2 linked regions of the Acuticoccus sediminis genome follow. The protein of the gene in region 1 interacts with the protein of each later gene in a pairwise test. Links are inferred from orthologs where the notes say so. Each region holds a gene or a part of one and is shown on either strand. Other genes may lie near its edges. The genes, in order: DLJ53_RS23325 and ccmE.

Region 1 (3,245 bases):
TCAAGCTGCCGCTAACCGCCGACCAGAACGTGCGATTCTGGATCCGCACGCTCGACGCCCCGGACATCGGCGACTGGTCCGGCAACGCGGCCGAAGCCGCCGGTGCTGTGGATATCGATGCCTCGATAGAGAGCGCGCTCGACCGCGTCGGTCTGCTGACGCTGATCGACACGCCCGCGCAGCTCTTCAGCCAGGGGCAACGGCGCCGCCTGGCGCTCGCGCGGCTCGTGGCGGTGCGCCGGCCGGTCTGGCTGCTCGACGAGCCGACCGCCGGGCTCGACGCCGCATCGCGCGCGGCGTTTGCCGCGCTGATGGCCGAGCACGTCGCCGGCGGCGGCATGATCCTCGCCGCGACGCACGAGCCGCTCGGTATCGACACCGTGACACTCGACCTCACCTCGGCCGCCGCGCCGTCCGAAGACGCCGCCCCGGCCGTGGCGGAGGCGGAATGAGGCTGCTCGCGCTCTACATGCGCGACGTGCGCCTCGCGTGGAGCGCGGGCGGCGGCGGCGGCGTCGGGGTCATCTTCTATCTGGCGGTGACGGCGGTCGCGCCGTTCGCGCTGGGGCCGGACCTTCCTCTGCTGGCGCGCATCGGCCCGGCGCTCCTGTGGATCGCGATGCTGCTGGCGCTGCTCCTGGGCCTCGAGCGGCTGTTCCAGGCCGACCACGAGGACGGGACGCTCGACCAGCTCCGCCTCGCCGACACGCCGCTCGTCCTGGTGGTCCTCGCCAAGGCGGCGGCGCACTGGACGGCGGCCGCCCTCCCCCTCATCGCCGCGACGCCGCTCGCGGGCATCCTCCTCAACCTTCCTCCGGGCCTGCTGGCTGTGACGCTCGCGAGCCTCGTCCTCGGCACGCCGGCGCTGGCGCTGATCGGAGCCGTCGGCGCGGCGCTCGCCGTGACGCTGCGGCGCGCCGGGGTGCTGATCGCCGTGCTGGTGCTGCCGCTGTCGATCCCGGTGGTGATCTTCGGCGTCGGCGCCGTGGAGGCCGCGGCGGCGGGCCGGGCCGTGGGCCCGCCCTTCGCGCTCCTCGGCGCGACGACGCTCCTCTTCGCGGTGCTCGGCCCCATCGCCGCGGCGGCGGCGCTGCGCGAGGCCGACTGACCGCGCGCCGGCCCGGCCCGCCGCGGCGAAACGCGGTCGCGGCCGTCCGCGGCGGACTGGCGCATGCGATGCTTTCGGACGGACTTTGAAAGCCGAGTTGGACGAATTACGATCAGCGCCACAGGAGTGGTCATGTCCGTCGTAAGTGAAGGGGCTGCGAAGCGGCCGTCGATCATCAACCCCGGCCGTTTCGCCGGGATCGCCGACCGCGCGGTGCCGATCCTCGGCGTGGCGACGGTGCTGGCGCTGGCCGTCGGCCTGTACCTAGCGCTCTGGGCCTCGCCGGAGGACTACCAGCAGGGCTCGACGGTGCGGATCATGTATATCCACGCGCCGTCCGCCTACATCTCGCTGATGGCCTACCTCGTGATGTGCTCCGCCTCGCTGGGCACCCTCGTGTGGCGCCACCCGCTGGCCGACGTCGCGGCGCGCTGCGCGGCGCCGATCGGCGCAGTCTTCACCGTCGCGACGCTGGCGACGGGCGCCATCTGGGGCAAGCCCATGTGGGGCGCCTGGTGGGTGTGGGACGCCCGCCTCACCTCGATGCTCATCCTCTTCTTCATGTACCTCGGCCTCATCGCCCTGGTGCGGGCGATCGACGAGCCGGTGCGCGCCGCGCGGATCACCGCCATCGCCACGCTGATCGGCTTCGTGAACATCCCGATCATCAAGTTCTCGGTCGACTGGTGGAACACGCTCCACCAGGGCGCCAGCGTCATCCGGCTCGACGGTCCGGCGATGCCGGCCTCGATGCTGACGCCGCTGCTGGTGATGGCGCTCGCCTTCACCCTCCTCTTCATGACGCTGCATCTCGCGGCGATGCGCACGGAGCTGATCCGCCGCCGCGCCCGCTCGCTGCGGCTTCGCACCGCCCGGAGTGCCGGTTGATGGGCCAGTACGCCCCGTACGTGATATCCGCCTACGCCATCGTCTTCAGCGCCATCCTCGGCCTCGTCCTGTGGGCGGTGCTGAGCCGGATCGCGGCGAAGCGCGACCTCGCGCGTGCCGAGCGCTCGGCCGAGAGGATCGGCCGTGCGCGCTAGCCGCCTCCTCCTCGCCGTCCCCCTGCTGGTATTCGCCGGGCTCGCGGCCGTCTTCGCGCTGCGCGTCGGTGACGGGGAGGACCGCTCGGTCATCCCCTCGGCACTGATCGGCCGCGACGCGCCGGCGACGACGTTCGCCGCCCTACTCCCGGACGCGGCCGGCGTCGACCCGGCCACCTTCAAGGGCAAGGTGACGCTGGTGAACATCTTCGCGTCGTGGTGCGGGCCATGCCGGATCGAGCATCCGCTGCTGGTGGAGCTCGCCAGGACGCCGGGCCTGACGGTGGTCGGGATCGACTACAAGGACAAGCCGGAGGACGCGAAGCGCTTCCTCGCCGAGCTCGGCGATCCCTACGACGCGGTCGGCGTCGACCCGGACGGGCGCGGCGCCATCGAGTGGGGCCTCACCGGCGTTCCGGAAAGCTTCCTGATCGGCCCCGAGGGCCGGGTCCGCGCCAAGCACGTGGGCCCGCTCACCGAGGAGGCGCTCTCCGGCTCCTTCGGCAACATGATGACACGCCTCATCAGCGAACACGGCGAGGCGGCGGGGTCGTGACGCCGTCCTTCTCCCGCCGTGTTCCCGACGGGGACACGGTCGTCCGCGACGTGTGCGACACCTGCGGCTTCATCGCCTACCAGAACCCGAAGATCGTCGCCGGCGCCGTGGTGCGCTACGGCACGCGCATCCTCCTCTGCAAACGCAACATCGAGCCGGCGCGCGGGCGCTGGACGCTCCCCGCGGGGTACCTCGAGAATGGCGAGTCGCCCGTCGAGGGCGCGCTGCGGGAGGCCTTCGAGGAGGCGACCGCGCCGATCGTCATCGACTCGCTGCTGGCGATCTACACCATCCGCAGATTGTCGCAGGTCCAGCTCATCTACCGGGCGCACCTCGACGCGCCCGTCTTTGCCCCCGGGCCGGAGAGCCAGGCGGTCGCGCTCTTCGAGCCGGACGAAATTCCTTATGAAGACATAGCTTTTCCGACCGTGCGGTGGGCGCTGGCCCACGAGCGCGAACCCGGCGGGCCGTTCGTGAACCCGGAAATCGTGGACCCGAAGGGCCCAGAATAACCGCCAATCACGACTTTCCACCTCTT
Region 2 (3,303 bases), on another replicon or contig:
CCATCACTAAGGCGCAATGGTGCTCTGGATCGTGTTCGCCGTATTGGCGCTCTTGACGCTCGCCTTGGTATGTCGACCGCTTCTGGCGAGCGGCGAGCCGGCCGTCGGCGGATCGGACGAGGTCGTCTACGCCGCGCAGCTCGAGGAGATCGAGACCGACCGCGCCAACGGCACCATCGGCGAGGAGGAGGCCAAGGCTGCCCGCACGGAGGTTGCCCGCCGCCTGCTGCGCGCCCACCGCGAGGCGGGCGAGGCCGCAGCCATCGGCCGGCGCCGCTGGGTCGTCGCCGCGATCCTCGTCGTGCTGATCCCCGCCGTTACGGTGGCCGGCTACCTGACGCTCGGCATGCCCGGCTACGGCGACCGACCCCTCGCGGAACGCCAGCAGACCAGCGGGACCGACGTTGCCGAGCTACTCTCCCAGGCCGAGGCGCGCCTCGCCGCCCATCCGGAGGAGGGGGAGGGCTGGGCGGCCATCGCGCCGATGTACCTGCGCCTCACCCGCTTCGCCGACGCGGCCGAGGCCTATCGCCGCGCCATCGACCTTCTGGGCGAGGACGCGCGGCTCCTGACCGGGCGCGGCCAGGCGCTGATGTTCGCCGGCGGCGGCACCGTGCCGGACGAGGCGGTCGCGCTGTTCGAGCGGGCGTCGGCGCTGGAACCCGAGGCGGTGGCGCCGCGCGTCTTCCTCGCGGTCGCCGACCGCCAGCGCGGCGACCTCGGCGCCGCCGCGAAGCGCTGGGCCAGTCTCCTCGAATCGAGTGACGGGACCGAGAACTGGCTCCCGCTCGCCCGTTCCGAAATCGCCGCCCTGCAGCAGACCGACGCCGCCGCGGGCGGCACGGCGGCCGCCGCGCTCGCGGCCCAACCGGGGGCCGGACCCCGCATACCCGCCGCGCAGCAGGGGGGGCCGAACCCGTCGTCGTCCGCCGCGGCCGCCATCGCCGCGCTGCCGGCCGAGCAGCGCGCGGCGCAGATCGAGGGCATGGTCGAGGGCCTCGCCGCCCGGCTCGAGGCCGACGGCGGCAGCGTCGACGAGTGGGTGCGTCTCGTGCGTTCCTACCGCGTCCTCGGCCGGGACGAGGACGCCGCGGCGGCCAGGACGAAGGCCCTCGCCGCGCTCGACGAGACGGACCGGGCCGCCTTCACGCAAGCCGTCGGCCCTGCGACGGACGGGCGCTAACGTCCTGCTTTGATCCAGGTCGCCGCGCCCATAAGCTGTCTGCGCATAATGGGCCGGCACGCACCGGGCGCGGCCGACCGCCGAGCCCGCCGCACGCAGAAGCACGGCACGCAGAACAGGACCGGGTGGAGACACGACGTTGCGACGAGTAGGGCGTAGAGCAGCATTCGAAACCGATCGGGCCGCGACGGGCGCGGCCATGGCGGCATCGCCGCACCCGGAGGGCGGCCGATGACCCGGCGCGGACGCAAGGCGCGCCGTCTCGCCCTCGTCGGCGTCGCGGGGCTCGCGATCGCGGCTGCGGCGGCGCTCGTCCTCTACGGCCTCGGCGACAGGATCACCTACGCGGCGACACCCACGGAGCTGAAGCAGTCCGTCCACCCAGCCGGCGCGCGGGTCCGCCTCGGCGGCCTCGTCGAGGAAGGCTCGGTCCAGCGGGGCAGCGACGGCGAGGTCGTCTTCGCCGTCACCGACACGGTGAACCACGTCCCCGTCGCCTACACCGGGATCCTCCCGGACCTCTTCCGCGAGGGGCAGGGCGTCGTCACCGAAGGGGTCATGGACCCGTCGGGCACGCTGAAGGCCGACACCGTGCTCGCCCGCCACGACGAGAACTACATGCCGAAGGAGGTCGTCGACTCGCTGAAGGCGCAGGGGCGCTGGAAGGAGGGCGAGGAGGCGCGCACCGGCATGCAGGGCCTCGCCAAGACGGCGACCGAGAATCCCGACCAGACGATCCCCAAGGAGTGACGCCGCGATGCTGAACGAGGTCGGACATTTCGCACTCGTCCTTGCGCTTGCCGTGGCGCTCGTCCAGTCGGTGCTGCCGATCGTCGGCGCACGGACCGGCGACGCGCGGCTGATGGCGACGGCGGCTCCGTCGGCCGGAGCGGTCTTCGCCCTCGTCGGCTTCGCCTTCGTGGCGCTGGCCGCGGCCTACGTGCGCTCCGACTTCTCGCTGGTGAACGTCTACGAGAACTCGCACTCCGCCAAGCCGCTGGTCTACAAGATCGCCGGCGTGTGGGGGAACCACGAGGGCTCGATGATGCTCTGGATCCTCGTCCTCACGCTGTTCGGGCTGATGGCGGCGACGCTCGGACGCAACATGGCGCTGTCGCTGCGCGCCTGCGTGGTCTCGGTGCAGGGGTGGGTCTCGGTCGCCTTCCTGTCGTTCATTCTCGCCACGTCCAACCCGTTCGAGCGGCTGTTCCCGGCTCCGTTCGAGGGGCGTGACCTCAACCCGCTGCTGCAGGACATCGGCCTCGCGATCCATCCGCCGCTCCTCTACGTCGGCTATGTCGGCTTCTCGATCGTCTTCGCATTCGCCGTTGCCGCGCTGATCGAGGGGCGGATCGACGCCGCGTGGGCGCGCTGGGTTCGCCCCTGGGTGCTGCTGTCGTGGATCTTCCTGACGCTCGGCATCGCCATGGGCTCCTACTGGGCCTACTACGAGCTTGGCTGGGGCGGCTGGTGGTTCTGGGACCCCGTCGAGAACGCCTCGTTCATGCCCTGGCTCGCCGGCACCGCGCTCCTCCACTCGGCGGCGGTGATGGAGAAGCGCGACGCCTTGAAGGTGTGGACGGTGCTCCTCGCCATCATCACCTTCTCTCTGTCGCTCCTCGGTACCTTCCTGGTCCGCTCGGGGGTGCTGACGTCGGTGCATGCCTTCGCGTCCGACCCGACGCGCGGCCTCTTCATCCTCCTGATCCTGGCGACCTTCATCGGCGGGGCGTTCCTGCTGTTCGCGCTGCGGGCTGGGACGCTGAAGGCCGGCGGGGCGTTCGCGCCGATGAGCCGCGAGGGCGCGCTCGTCTTCAACAACGTGTTCCTGACGACCGCCTGCGCGACGGTGCTCGTCGGCACGCTCTACCCTCTGGTGCTGGAGACGGTGACGGGCGAGAAGATCTCCGTCGGCCCGCCCTACTTCAACCTCACCTTCATCCCGCTGATGGTGCCGCTCTTCGTGGTGCTGCCGTTCGGGCCGCTCCTCGCCTGGAAGCGGGGCGACGCGGCGGCGGCGGCGCAGCGGCTGATCCCCGCGGCGGCGATCGCCGTGGTCGGCGCCGCGATCTCGGCCTGGCTCGCGGGGGAGGAGACGGCGCTGACGGCGGCCTTCGGCG

Evidence for each region.
Region 2: the proteins of DLJ53_RS23325 (region 1) and ccmE interact in binary tests that used the Escherichia coli proteins (3 or more experiments, as listed by UniProt). The link is inferred for Acuticoccus sediminis from one-to-one orthologs.

The regions. Positions count from the first base shown.
Region 1 is NZ_QHHQ01000005.1:366,689-369,933, forward strand. Bases 183-3,118 are described here. They hold DLJ53_RS23325 (heme ABC transporter permease), read left to right. Parts: upstream 183-1,240; coding sequence 1,241-1,996; downstream 1,997-3,118. Other genes in these bases: ccmA (heme ABC exporter ATP-binding protein CcmA), read left to right, coding at 183-452; ccmB (heme exporter protein CcmB), read left to right, coding at 455-1,108; ccmD (heme exporter protein CcmD), read left to right, coding at 1,996-2,151; DLJ53_RS23335 (DsbE family thiol:disulfide interchange protein), read left to right, coding at 2,141-2,707; DLJ53_RS23340 (NUDIX hydrolase), read left to right, coding at 2,704-3,118. Outside these bases: more of ccmA, read left to right, coding at 1-182; more of DLJ53_RS23340, read left to right, coding at 3,119-3,219. UniProt on the Escherichia coli protein: Required for the export of heme to the periplasm for the biogenesis of c-type cytochromes.
Region 2 is NZ_QHHQ01000003.1:703,787-707,089, reverse strand. Bases 180-3,173 are described here. They hold ccmE (cytochrome c maturation protein CcmE), read left to right. Parts: upstream 180-1,414; coding sequence 1,415-1,933; downstream 1,934-3,173. Other genes in these bases: DLJ53_RS17400 (heme lyase CcmF/NrfE family subunit), read left to right, coding at 1,941-3,173; ccmI (c-type cytochrome biogenesis protein CcmI), read left to right, coding at 180-1,183. Outside these bases: more of ccmI, read left to right, coding at 17-179; more of DLJ53_RS17400, read left to right, coding at 3,174-3,303. UniProt on the Escherichia coli protein: Heme chaperone required for the biogenesis of c-type cytochromes. Transiently binds heme delivered by CcmC and transfers the heme to apo-cytochromes in a process facilitated by CcmF and CcmH.